Regions from separate parts of the Clostridium sp. Marseille-P299 genome, predicted to be linked through region 1. Evidence: predicted binding sites of a transcription regulator. Region 1 holds the regulator's gene; each other region holds the start of a gene.
What was found. Region 1 encodes NrdR, which represses ribonucleotide reductase genes. Its sites were predicted from a motif close to CACNANATNTNGTG; they were not measured.
Positions count from the first base shown of each region.

Region 2: the regulator NrdR is predicted to act here: its motif matches at 2,034-2,047, upstream of nrdJ (ribonucleoside-triphosphate reductase, adenosylcobalamin-dependent).
Region 3: the regulator NrdR is predicted to act here: its motif matches at 2,906-2,919, upstream of BN4220_RS07615 (ribonucleoside triphosphate reductase).

Region 1 covers NZ_FJVE01000007.1:2,497,804-2,502,108, reverse strand. The annotation lists gene BN4220_RS19000 (Y-family DNA polymerase) at 1-576, opposite strand, end outside; gene BN4220_RS18995 (YlmC/YmxH family sporulation protein) at 945-1,211, opposite strand; gene nrdR (transcriptional regulator NrdR) at 1,487-1,945, shown strand; gene BN4220_RS18985 (flavodoxin family protein) at 2,506-3,126, shown strand; gene BN4220_RS18980 (YifB family Mg chelatase-like AAA ATPase) at 3,223-4,305, shown strand, end outside.
Region 2 covers NZ_FJVE01000006.1:315,171-319,475, forward strand. The annotation lists gene BN4220_RS05385 (GNAT family N-acetyltransferase) at 1-51, shown strand, start outside; gene BN4220_RS05390 (linear amide C-N hydrolase) at 330-1,415, opposite strand; gene nrdJ (ribonucleoside-triphosphate reductase, adenosylcobalamin-dependent) at 2,227-4,305, shown strand, end outside.
Region 3 covers NZ_FJVE01000006.1:817,124-821,428, forward strand. The annotation lists gene thyA (thymidylate synthase) at 1-131, opposite strand, end outside; gene BN4220_RS07615 (ribonucleoside triphosphate reductase) at 311-2,722, opposite strand; gene BN4220_RS07620 (rhamnogalacturonan lyase family protein) at 3,256-4,305, opposite strand, start outside.

The sequences.
Region 1 (4,305 bases):
AAGTTCGTCTACAGGTAATGGCCACATTTTTTCTTTTATTTCTTGTGGATACAGAGAATGACACAGGTTGGGCTTTTTAAAATCAGAAGCCATTTTGGCTAATAATTTATTCGTTGAGACACCAATATTTACAGTAAAACCAAGTTCTTTTTGTACTCTTGTACGAATTTGATTTGCGACTTCTAGTGGTTCACCAAATAGATGGCAAGTTTCGGTCATATCTAAAAATGCCTCATCGATACTAAATTGTTGTAATTTATCGGTATATTCAAGTAACAGATTTATTAAGCTCTCAGAATACTTTGTATAAACTTGAAAATTAGGAGGTACGATTACTAAAGAGGGACATTTTTTTAAAGCAGATACAATAGGCTCCCCTGTAACAATACCCAATTGTTTTGCTTTTGTAGATTTGGCTAAAATAATTCCGTGTCTACTATTTTTATCTCCACCAATGGCAGAGGGGAGTTGACGTAAGTCTATAAAATTTGGATCTCTTTTTAATTGTTCAGCGCATTCCCAACTTAAAAAAGCACTATTTACATCTACATGAAAGATAATTCGTTTTTTCTCCATTTTTCCCCCATCATGAGCGTAAAGCTTAGTATAAAACATATCATCAAACAAAAATATGAAATGTACTCATAATCTGTTTGATGATATGAAAAATACTAAGAGAAAGGGATTTCTAATGGATTTACATAGGAGTAAATCACATCTTATGAGTAAATCCTTTAAGATTTTGATAAAGCTTTTCGCTCGAATTTTTACATAAATAATAAAATATAAAAACTTCTCATAAGCTACAGTATAGGAATATAAAACTTCCTACAATCAGAACGGCGGTACAAAAAACTCACCTTTTATAATATATTATACAAAACATACGTTTGCTTGTAAAGAATAAGGTGAATTGACCTAGTTTTTTAAGCTTTTCCAAAGCATTAACAAACGCATGTTATTTTTTTAAGTGCTTCTTTTGCATCAATATCTACTAATATAATATCGGGACCAATTTGTTTTATACATTTCCAAGGAATAATAAATTCTAGTTCCCTACCAAGAATCCCCCATACCTTACATGGACCTGGTACGATGAGTGCTTCTATGCAACCATTCTGAGGATTAAATTCGATATCACAAACAAAGCCTAACCTTTGACAGTCACGGCAATTGATTACTTCTTTTTGACGTAATTCACAAAAACGCATATGTTACCTCTCTGACATGTAATTGGCAAAATCATGTCAATTTAATTTCTTACTATATCTTATGAAGAGAACGAAAAAAGATGAAAGAGTGAACATTAAGTATTTAAATTATTTAAAAATTCCATTCATTTTTGTATTTATTACAAAATATAGATGAATTTGATTGAATTTAATGAAAAAAACACAAGATATGCTTGACCTATAGAAATTAATTCAATATAATTGAAATAACAGTAAGTAAGGCATTATGAAGCATTGTAGGAGGTTATTTGCATATGAAGTGTCCATTTTGTGGTCAAGAAAATACTAGAGTTATTGATTCAAGACCTGCGGATGATAATAGTTCAATTCGAAGAAGGCGTCAATGTGACGAATGTTCCAAACGCTTTACTACATATGAAAAAGTTGAGACAATACCTTTGGTAGTTATTAAGAAAGATAACAACAGAGAACCATATGATCGTTCTAAGATAGAAGCAGGAGTATTTCGTTCTTGTCACAAAAGACCAATATCCATTGATCAAATCACTGCTTTAGTTGATGAGGTGGAAACTGCGATATTTAATTTAGAAGAAAAAGAAATTCCAAGTTATAAAATTGGTGAAATTCTTATGGATAAATTAAAAGGATTAGATCCTGTTGCTTATGTAAGATTCGCATCGGTATACCGTGAATTTAAAGATGTTAATACATTTATGAACGAATTAAAGAAAATTCTAGATCATGAACATTAATTTATAGTATTATTTTAATACAAAAGATTGAACAGATGTTGCAGACGCGTTATATACTTACGTTTTTGTAGCATCTGTTTTTATAGTGATATACTTACGTTTTTATAGAGTATATTTTTATAGTGATATTATGTTTTTGCAGAATCTGTTTTTGTAGTGATTTAATGAAATGTAAATGCCAAATTACATATATAGAATTGTCTATGAATATAGTATATCAATACTTAATGGACTTAAATATATGTACATAATGCTCTAAAAAAGTATGGCGGGAGTAAAAAAACTGTTAATGTGGTAGTTAAAACACTACGAATTACTAGTTAAAATGCTACTAATTTACTAGTTAAAACACCATTAATTTGCTAGTTAAAACGCCATTAATTTGCTAGTTAAAACGCTATTAATGTGTTAGTTAAAACACCATTAATTAGGTAATAAGCACTGCAAATATGGAAGTAAGCATTGCGAATGTGGTAGTAAACACTGGAAATTTGGTAGCAAATATGGCTAACGTGGAATTTAAAACTACTGTTAAATCGATAGTATGGAGGTTAGATAGAATGAAAGTAGTAGCTATTAATGGTAGTCCAAATGAAAAAGGTAATACATATTATGCACTTAATGCAGCATTAGAGGAACTTGAATTAGAAGGTTTTGAGACTGAGATTCTTCAGATTGGAAAAGAAAAGATCGTTGGATGTACAGGATGTGGTGCATGTAAAAATACCAATTATTGTGTATTTGGAGACGAAACTTTTAAAAATGCATGTAAGACTATTAGTGAGGCAGATGGAATCTTAATAGGAAGTCCAGTTTATTACGCAGGCATTGCTGGTACTTTAAAAAGTTTCTTAGACCGTTTCTTTTACGCGAATAAAGGGGATATGCGCCATAAGGTGGGAGCTGCCATTGCAGTATCAAGAAGAGGTGGAGATATGACCACGTTTGATACAATTAATAAGTATTTCTTGATTTCAGAAATGATTGTTGCTCCATCCTATTATTGGAATGTTATTCATGGGGCAGCTAAGGGTGAAGTACTACAGGATGCAGAAGGTATTAGCACCATTAAAAATCTTGCAAGGAATATGGCTTGGATTTTAAAAATGAAAGAGGCAACAAAAGATTCCATAACACCGCCGTCACAATATCCAAGAGAAAGAACGAATTTTATACGATAGACATTAATTTAGTATTTAAATAATTGTTGTAACAAATGGTTATTTATGGTAAAATACCTATGCAAATGATTTCTCCGGAGAGCAAAAGGAGAAAGTATGTTTAGTATGGCTTTTAGCGCAAGCGTCGTAGGCATTGATGGTTTCATTGTACAAGTGGAAGCAGATGTCAGCGATGGCTTGCCGTTATTTGATTTAGTTGGCTTTTTAGCTTCTGAAGTAAAAGAGGCAAAAGAAAGAGTAAAAATTGCACTTAAAAATTCTGGCTATGTACTGCCACCTAAGAGAATTACAATTAATTTATCACCCGCAGATATTCGTAAAGAAGGTACTGCATTTGATTTACCTATCGCAATCGCGATTCTAGCCGCTTCTGGCTTTATTCCACAAGAAAATTTAGAAGACACATTACTCATCGGAGAAATGAGTTTAGATGGAAGAATTAATCCTGTAACAGGAGTACTTCCTATTATTAATACTGCCAAAAAAGAGGGTTTTAAAAGATGTATTGTTCCAAAGACCAATGCTAGGGAAGCTGCAATTATTCAAGATATTGAGGTGTTTGGAGTAAAAAGTTTGAAAGAAGCCATTGACTTTTTAAATGGAATATCTATGATTGATTCCGAATTTGTAGATATTGAAGCAATGTTTCTTGATAATAAAAATGATGATAATCTTCCCGATTTTTCAGAAATAATTGGTCAAGAGTCTGCCAAAAGAGCAATTGAAATAGCTGTAGCAGGGCAACACAATGCGCTATTAATTGGCTCGCCAGGTTCTGGTAAGACAATGTTAGCAAAACGAATTCCAAGCATAATGCCAGAATTAAGCTTAGAAGAAAGTTTAGAGCTAACAAAGATCTATAGTATTTCAGGAAAATTAAATAATAATCAAGCGTTAATACTAAAACGTCCGTTTCGTGCACCGCATCATTCTAGTACAAGCGTTGCCTTAATCGGTGGAGGAAGATTTGCAAAACCAGGAGAAATTACGATGGCTTCCCATGGGGTGCTTTTTTTAGATGAACTTCCAGAGTTTCATAGAGGAACTTTAGAAGTCTTAAGGCAACCTTTAGAAGAAAAATATATAACGATAAATCGTTTGAACGCCTCTTATACTTACCCTGCAAACTTTATGATGGTGGCTGCAATGAATCCATGCAACTGTGGGTACTTTCCAGAT
Region 2 (4,305 bases), on a different contig from region 1:
AAATTGACACTTGATACTTATTTTATTTTACCGAATAGCGATAATAATTGAAATGATTTCAAGTGACTTAATGGTTAGATGAAATGTTAAATTTCAAGTTGTCGAAGATTTGACTGATTCGTTATCTTTCACAATAGTGAACTTAAAAGGAGGGAAAATTACATCCCTCCTTCAATTATATCTATATACTTATATTATTATCTAACAGATTTAATAAATATAAAGACTGTATCAGCACTTAAATTATAAAGTTCTGGTATAAGTTTAGGTTCCTTTTTTGTATCAATTGCTTTCTATAATTTCATCCTAGGCTATTTTCCTATTCTTAACTAATTCAAATACTGAATGTTCTTTCCAGAATACATGTCATATTGTAATATCTTATTTTCATTCATTAACTTCGATAAATCGATACATTGAATTTGAGAATTCTCATAAACTGTCCAGTAAAACTTCAAAGATTCCGCACACATAATGGATGTGTACAGAGTATAATCGTATGCTGAGACATTTACATCATGTTCAGTAATATTATCTACATCTGCAACCTCAACCATACCTAAGGGAAATGCTATGTTTTGAAATAATCGAAACATATACGTTACCCCTTCTTCTTCATTTTTACCTTTTTTCCCATATTCTTTTAAATAACTAAGACGTACAAAACGAGATGTAGAAGAACTGTCTCCAGGCAAACCTAGAGCTCCTGTACCTGAAAAACATTGCTCTAATTCTACTCCGTTGATTTTAATATTATCATAATCCTTTTTCCTTATATGAGGATAGTTTAATAAATTCTCACAATGCCATGAATAACTTGGGCTATTGGTCAGAACCCCCATACTGTTTCTATAAATACGTATCGTTTCCTCTTCTGGTTCAATAATAATCGTTTCACCACTAGAATCCGAAAAAATCCAATGAACCGTTGGAATTGCTCCCATCATTGCTTGTGCTACTATGCTTACTTTATGATTCAATGTATCAATAATCTCTTCAACTGACTGGCATTGTGTTAATAAATATGTCACAACAAATGCTGGTTGCAGTGGAATTGTATTTGCTTTTTCTACTTCTGGATATTTGGCAAACTTTCTAAAGTATAATTGTCCGCCCATAAGCCCCTTTTCATTAATTCCTTCAAATAACGTTGGTGTCGATTTTAAAACAATAGACCCAGTTCCAATGGCTGCATATTTTGATGTAACTTTGTCAGTCTCTCTTAAATTGTTTTCAAATATATTCCCCATTGTATAATACTCTGTATTACGTGGAAGATACGTAATTTTACTATCTGCAGCAATACGATTAAAATCAAAATTTCTTCCCCATAAATGATTATTATCTTCTGTTTCCCATGAAAAAGAACTGCAACCACCATACAATTCATTTAATTTTATCTTTGTCCCAATCATATTAACTTACCCTTCCTTCTAAAGTAAATAAAAAGTTTCCAATATAGTATACCACGAAATTTCATATACTACTTCACAAATAGCATAATTGTTTGAAGCTTGTTCCTATACAGAGCTTTTTTCAGTTTTCTCAAAACTCTTCCTCTCCTATCGATATTCCTGCTTTTCTAATTCTATAAACAAAAACATCGGTATTTTAGTTAACCACAACTATACTCTTATTCTATGAATACATAACTGAAGATTTCTAAAAACTAATATTATTGTTTTTATAAAAAAACAAGATATTAAAGCTCTAACATAGCTATCATTGATATCATTGATATCATTGATATCGTTGATAAAATATTTTTGTGGTTCCTTATCTTACGGTGGTAAGACATTTCACTGCTGTTACACGTTATACACTGGTGAGATGATTGCCGTGATAAACCATCTTACGTGAGTGAGATCATAAACTACAATCACCATCTTGCGTGCTTAAAACTACTGACTGCAGAACCAACTTGCGTGCGTAAAATCATCGATTGTAATAACGTGTCATAGCTAGAATTTAATTATCCAACATCCCTAAGCCCTTTAAAATACCACTATATATTGATATTTATATTTATTCCAAACTATATATAGTTATTTCTCTTGACTTTATATTTTTTATGTCCTATACTAAACTAATAAATTATGACTATAAATAATAACATAAAAAAAGGAAAAGGAATGAAATAAGCCTACTTCCTTATCCCCCATTAAGGATATATTTTAGAGTCCATAGCTTTCAAGGGACTACGATATTAACCAAAGGAGAACTGAAATGAAAGTTGTAAAAAGAAATCAAACTGTTGTTGAATTTGATAGATTTAGAATCATCAATGCAATTAATAAGGCTATGAATGATGTAAATGAAATTAATACTATGATAGCTGAAGATATTGCTAATAAAATTGAAAACCTAAATTCTAATCAACTATCCGTAGAAGAAATTGAGAGAAAAGTTATAAAAGAATTGTACCTAGCAAATTTAGATATTGTTGCTGACTCATATTCTGAATATAAATCTCAACGTAAATTACTAAGGAAAACCACTGCTAGTAAAACCGATGGTAAATTCTTATCCAACGATTTTATCAGTAAGTATAAACATAGACCGAATCCATTTTCTACTGAACTCGGAAAGTTTGTTTATTATCGCACATATAGTAGACCAATTCCTGAAGAAAACCGACGAGAAGATTGGTGGGAAACTGTATACCGTGTTGTTGAATTTAACACTAGCTTACAAGTAGATGCCATGAAACGACAAGGTATTATAGTTACAGATAATATACTTACTGCTTTAAAAAAAGAAGCTGAGGAGATTTATGATTTAATTTATAATCTAAAATTATTCCCATCTGGTAGATCCCTGTGGGTAGCAGGAAGTAAATCCTCTTACCTATTTCCACTAAGTAATTTTAACTGTAGTTTCTTAGCAATTGATAGTTTACAAAAGTTTTCAGAGATATTCTTTGTGTTAATGTTAGGTACTGGTGTTGGCTTATCAGTTCAAAGACAATATGTTTCAAAGTTACCAAAAGTAAATAGTAAAATTGAAGTTATTCACAAGGCATATGAAGCAGTTCCAAAGAATTTAAGAAAAGAATATACAGAACTTAAAGTCATTAATAAGAATGCAATTGAGTTAGAAATTGGTGATAGTAAGTTTGGATGGAGCAAAGCCATCGATATGTATTTTGAAATAATTTCGTCAAAACAATACTCAGACGTTGAATTTATTTTTATCAATTATAATAATGTTCGTCCAGAAGGTGAAAGATTAAAAACTTTCGGAGGATATGCTTCTGGTCATAATAATATAAAGCAGATGTTTACTAAGATTGATCGTATTTTCAAAGAAAAGAGACGCACCAATGAAGGACAATGGCAAGTGATTAAGCCAATTGATTGCTTAGATATTGCTACCATTATTGCTGAAAATGTAGTATCTGGAGGGGTTAGACGTTCTGCTGAAATCGTATTTTGTGATAGTGATGAGCAAGATGTATTAAATGCAAAAGCTAATTTATACTATCAAGATGATCAAGGCAATTGGATAAGCAACACAAATATATTAAATCGTTCCCTATCAAATAATACCGTTATCTATGAACATAAGCCAACAAGAGCAGAACTTCATAATCATTTTGAAAAATTAAAAGTATCTGGAGAACCAGCCTTCGCTAATTTCGAAGAAATGAAACGAAGAAGAGACGACGTTCAAGGTGGAAACCCATGTTTTGAAATCATGCTAAGAGACAGAGGGGTATGTAATCTTACCGAAGTTAATATGATGGGCTTTGTTAACGAAGATGGTACTTATAATAAAGAAGAACTATTAAAAGCTCAAAAATATTCCGCCCATATTGGATATCGAATGGCTAGTATCGAATTAGAATTACATGAATGGGATTTGGTGAATAAAGAAGACAGATTAACTGGATGTTCCTTAACAGGAGTAATGGATTTTAAAAATGCAACAAATATTTCCGACGATGAGTTTAAACAATTATTAAATGAGTTACGAAGTGTTGCTAGAAATTCAGCTTTCGAATTAGCAGATATGTTAAAAATGAATCGCCCTAAGTTAGTAACGACTGTTAAACCATCTGGTACTATAAGTCAGTTACCTACAGTATCCAGTGGAGTTCATTTTTCACATTCACCATACTACATCAGAAGAGTTCGTGTTAACGCACAAGATCCACTAGCAAAAGCAATGGATGCTGCTCATTTCCCTTGGCATCCAGAAGTAGGACAGACAGTAGAAAATCATAAAACAAGAGTATTTGAGTTTCCAGTAAAAGCTCCAGAAGGAAGAACAAAATACGACGTTTCTGCAATTGAGCAGCTTGAA
Region 3 (4,305 bases), on a different contig from region 1:
CCAAATTTTTTAATTGTATAAGCATAAGTTCCATCTTCCCATTTTGGTCTTACCTTTTCACCCTCTGTGCTTAACCCATTTTCCAATACATCTTTACACATGTCGATAAAGATACGATCTGCTAAACTCATTCCATTCAACCTCTCTTCGTTCCCAAATAGTATTAACAATTTTTTTATTATATCATAAAGTATACTCCGAATCCAATAAAAAAACTTTTTGAAAAATAAAATCATTTACATATGAAAAAGCTGATTTGTTATTATACCAAATATGGTAATTTACAGATCAGCTTTTCCCTTCATTTTCGTTAACTCATCATAACTAACTGCATTTCAGCAAATTCTCTAATATTAGAAGCATTTACATATTTTTTTGTACTACCCTCGTCGATAACTACTAATGTAGGAGCTTGCATAATATTATATTTCATAGCCATATCTGTATTTTCTTCTGCATCGATTACTTCATATGAAATACCTTTTAAATATTCTTTGGCTATTTTACAATTTGGACAAGTTTTTGTAGTAAATAAATATACCTTCTTATCCATACCATTTTCATTCTCATCATCAAGACGTATTGTAATATCCATTGGATGATTTCTTGTTACAGTTTCACTTGTATCTATTTTACCACTTTTATATAATGCTTGGTCCATATTATATTCAACACGATTTGCATATTCTTGTGATTTACCTTCATTCCAGTTTTGAACTGGTCTATAATATCCCGTGATTCGACTATAAACTTCTGCTGGTTCACCACAATCTGGACAACGATATTTTTCACCACTAATGTATCCATGATTTTTACAAATAGAATAGGTCGGAGACATTGTATAATATGGTAGTTTGTAATTATTAGCAATGGTTCTAACTAAACTTGCTGCTGCCTTCCAATCTGGTAGTTTTTCACCTAAAAATGCATGAAATACCGTTCCCGATGTATATAAAGTTTGTAGTTCATCTTGAATATCAAGTGCAGAAAATACATCATCTGTAAATTCTACAGGTAAATGAGAAGAGTTTGTATAATATGGAGTATCTCCAGCTTTACCAGCTGTCTTTATATCTGGCCAACGTTTTCTATCATGTTTTGCTAAACGATAGGTCGTAGATTCTGCTGGTGTTGCCTCTAAGTTATATAAATCTCCATATACCTCTTGGTAGTCACTTAAGCGTTCTCTCATATGATTTAAAACTTTTTTTGTAAACTCTTGTGTCGCCTTATCCGTTAAATCCTTACCTAACCATTTTGCATTCAAACCAACTTCATTCATACCAATAAGTCCAATGGTTGAAAAATGGTTATCAAACGTTCCTAAATAACGTTTTGTATAAGGGTATAATCCTTCGTCTAGTAATTTTGAAATTACCTTACGTTTCACTTTTAATGATCTTGCAGAGATATCCATCATGCGATTCAGTCTTTTAAAGAATTCCTCTTCATTTGCTGACTGATACGCAATTCTAGGCATGTTGATCGTTACAACACCTACAGAACCTGTGCTTTCACCACTACCAAAGAAACCACCTGTCTTTTTACGAAGTTCACGTAAATCTAGACGCAGTCTACAACACATGGAACGAACATCACTTGGTTCCATATCACTATTGATATAATTTGAAAAATAAGGCGTTCCGTATTTTGCTGTCATTTCAAATAATAAACGATTGTTCTCTGTATCTGACCAATCAAAATCTTTTGTTATGGAATAGGTTGGAATTGGATATTGGAATCCTCTTCCGTTTGCATCGCCTTCGATCATAATCTCGATAAAGGCTTTGTTTACCATATCCATTTCTTTCTTACAATCTTTATATTTAAAATCCATTTCCTCGCCGCCTACCACACATGGTAATTCAGCTAAGTCATCTGGCACTGTCCAATCAAGAGTAATGTTACTAAATGGAGACTGTGTTCCCCATCTGCTTGGTGTATTAACACCGTAGATAAAACATTGAATGCATTGTTTTACTTCATGATAGTTTAAGTTATCAACCTTAACAAATGGAGCTAGATAGGTATCAAAAGATGAGAATGCTTGTGCACCCGCCCATTCATTTTGCATAATACCTAAGAAATTAACCATTTGATTACATAAAGTAGAAAGATGTCTTGCCGGAGATGATGTAATCTTACCTGGTATTCCACCTAATCCTTCTTTAATTAATTGTTTTAGCGACCACCCTGCACAATACCCTGTAAGCATAGATAAGTCATGGATATGAATATCCGCATTTCGGTGTGCATTTGCAATCTCTTCATCATAAATTTCGGATAACCAATAATTTGCTGTTATGGCACCAGAATTATGTAAAATAAGTCCACCTACCGAATAGGTTACTGTAGAGTTCTCTTTCACACGCCAGTCTTCTTCTTTTACATAACTATTTACTATCTCCTTATAATCAAGGATGGTAGAATTCATATTACGGATTTTCTCACGATTTTTACGGTATAGAATATATGCCTTGGCAACATCTGTGTAGCCTGTATGTTCTAAAACATGTTCCACACTGTCTTGAATATCCTCCACCGTAATTGTATTGTCGTTGATTTTTCCTTGAAAATCAGATGTTACACGCAGCGATAAAAGATTAATAATATCCTCGTCATAAAACTTGGATGTCGCATTAAATGCTTTTGATATTGCGTTGCCTATCTTATTAATATCAAATGAAGCAACCTCACCATCTCTTTTTACTACTTTAATCATGCGTACTTCTCCCTTCCTACTTCTATATTCTTAATTTTTTAATATTAATCTCTTTATGTATCCCTACTTTCTCTTCCTCTTTTTATGTAAAATGCTGGTAACCAGCCATTGCTTCATTCTATCAGATGTTAATTATTTCGTCAATAGATAGCTACAATATATATCCTAAATCTTTAGTCCTACCACTATATATTGTATTTTCGAAAAAATTCTAAATTATTTTATCTAACAATTCTGACATTTTGTAAAGTGCTTTTTATCTAGATTTTATGATAAAAATTTCTTTCACTATGACTTTTGAACTAAGTTGAATTAATTATCCGAATAAAATGATTAATTTATATTTTTGCGTAATTATTGGTTTGTTATCTCACTATTTCTTTATTATATTATTTAATTTATAGATTACATAAGAACCATAACAGGTAAGTTAATCGCACAAGTTAGGGGCTGCCATAAGACAGCCCCTCTTCACCTTTAAATCTTTGCATCTCTTCCCGTATTAAAAATACTTTGATAATATTATGTAACTTTTATTTCTTCACAACAATAACTTTGATAGCTTTGCTAATGGTTCCACATTTAATAACCACATAATCTGTTCCTGCTGATTTTCCATAAACCATTACTTTCTCTTTTCCAAGGTTCATTGCTACCATTGCTCTTTTAACTTTTGAGGTAGACCATCTAATATCTTCTTTTCTTAAACCATAAACCTTTACCTCAAATGGAACTTTCTCACCAATATTAATAACATTACTCTGTGAAACAATCTCGATATACGCTTTCATCACTTTAACGATTATTACAAAGTCTTTTGATGTTCCGTTCTTTTGCGTAATAGTAGCCGTTATTTTAGATGTTCCTTCTCCAACAGCAAAAATACGCCCAACGTGGTTAATAACTGCTACAGATTCATTATCTGAAGAATACTTGATGGTAACTGGTACGATATCACCTTTTAATTTATTTAATACTTTGCTATCAAAAGATGTAACCTTCTTCACATTTTCAGGTAATTTAATTGGAATCCATCTTTCATTTTCTATTGTTCCACCCACATACAACGTTATCTCTTCTTCTCGTAAAATAATATCTTTAAGTACATCTGGTTCTGGTGTTACAGTTGGCTCTGGATCTGGTGTATATGTTGGTTCTGTTGTTGGTGTTGGTTTTGCCGTCGGCGTTGGCTCTACGCTTGGTATTGGTTTTTCCGTTGGCGTTGGCTCTACGCTTGGTGTCGGTTTTGCCGTCGGCGTTGGCTCTACGCTTGGTATTGGTTTTTCCGTTGGTGTTGGCTCTACGCTTGGTATTGGTTTTTCCGTTGGTGTTGGCTCTACGCTTGGTATTGGTTTTTCCGTTGGTGTTGGCTCTACCGTTGGTATTGGTTTTTCTGTTGGTGTTGGTTTTTCTGTTGGCGTTGGAGACACTTCTGGTGTAGGAGTTGGCTCCGGTTTATTCACAGGGGTTAATTCAATACCATTTAGCCTTGCTGTTACTGCATCTGCTGAAGTTGCTGTATCATCAAATAAAGTAATTGAAAAACGTCCCATTTTTATACCATCGATTGAACTGATTGTATC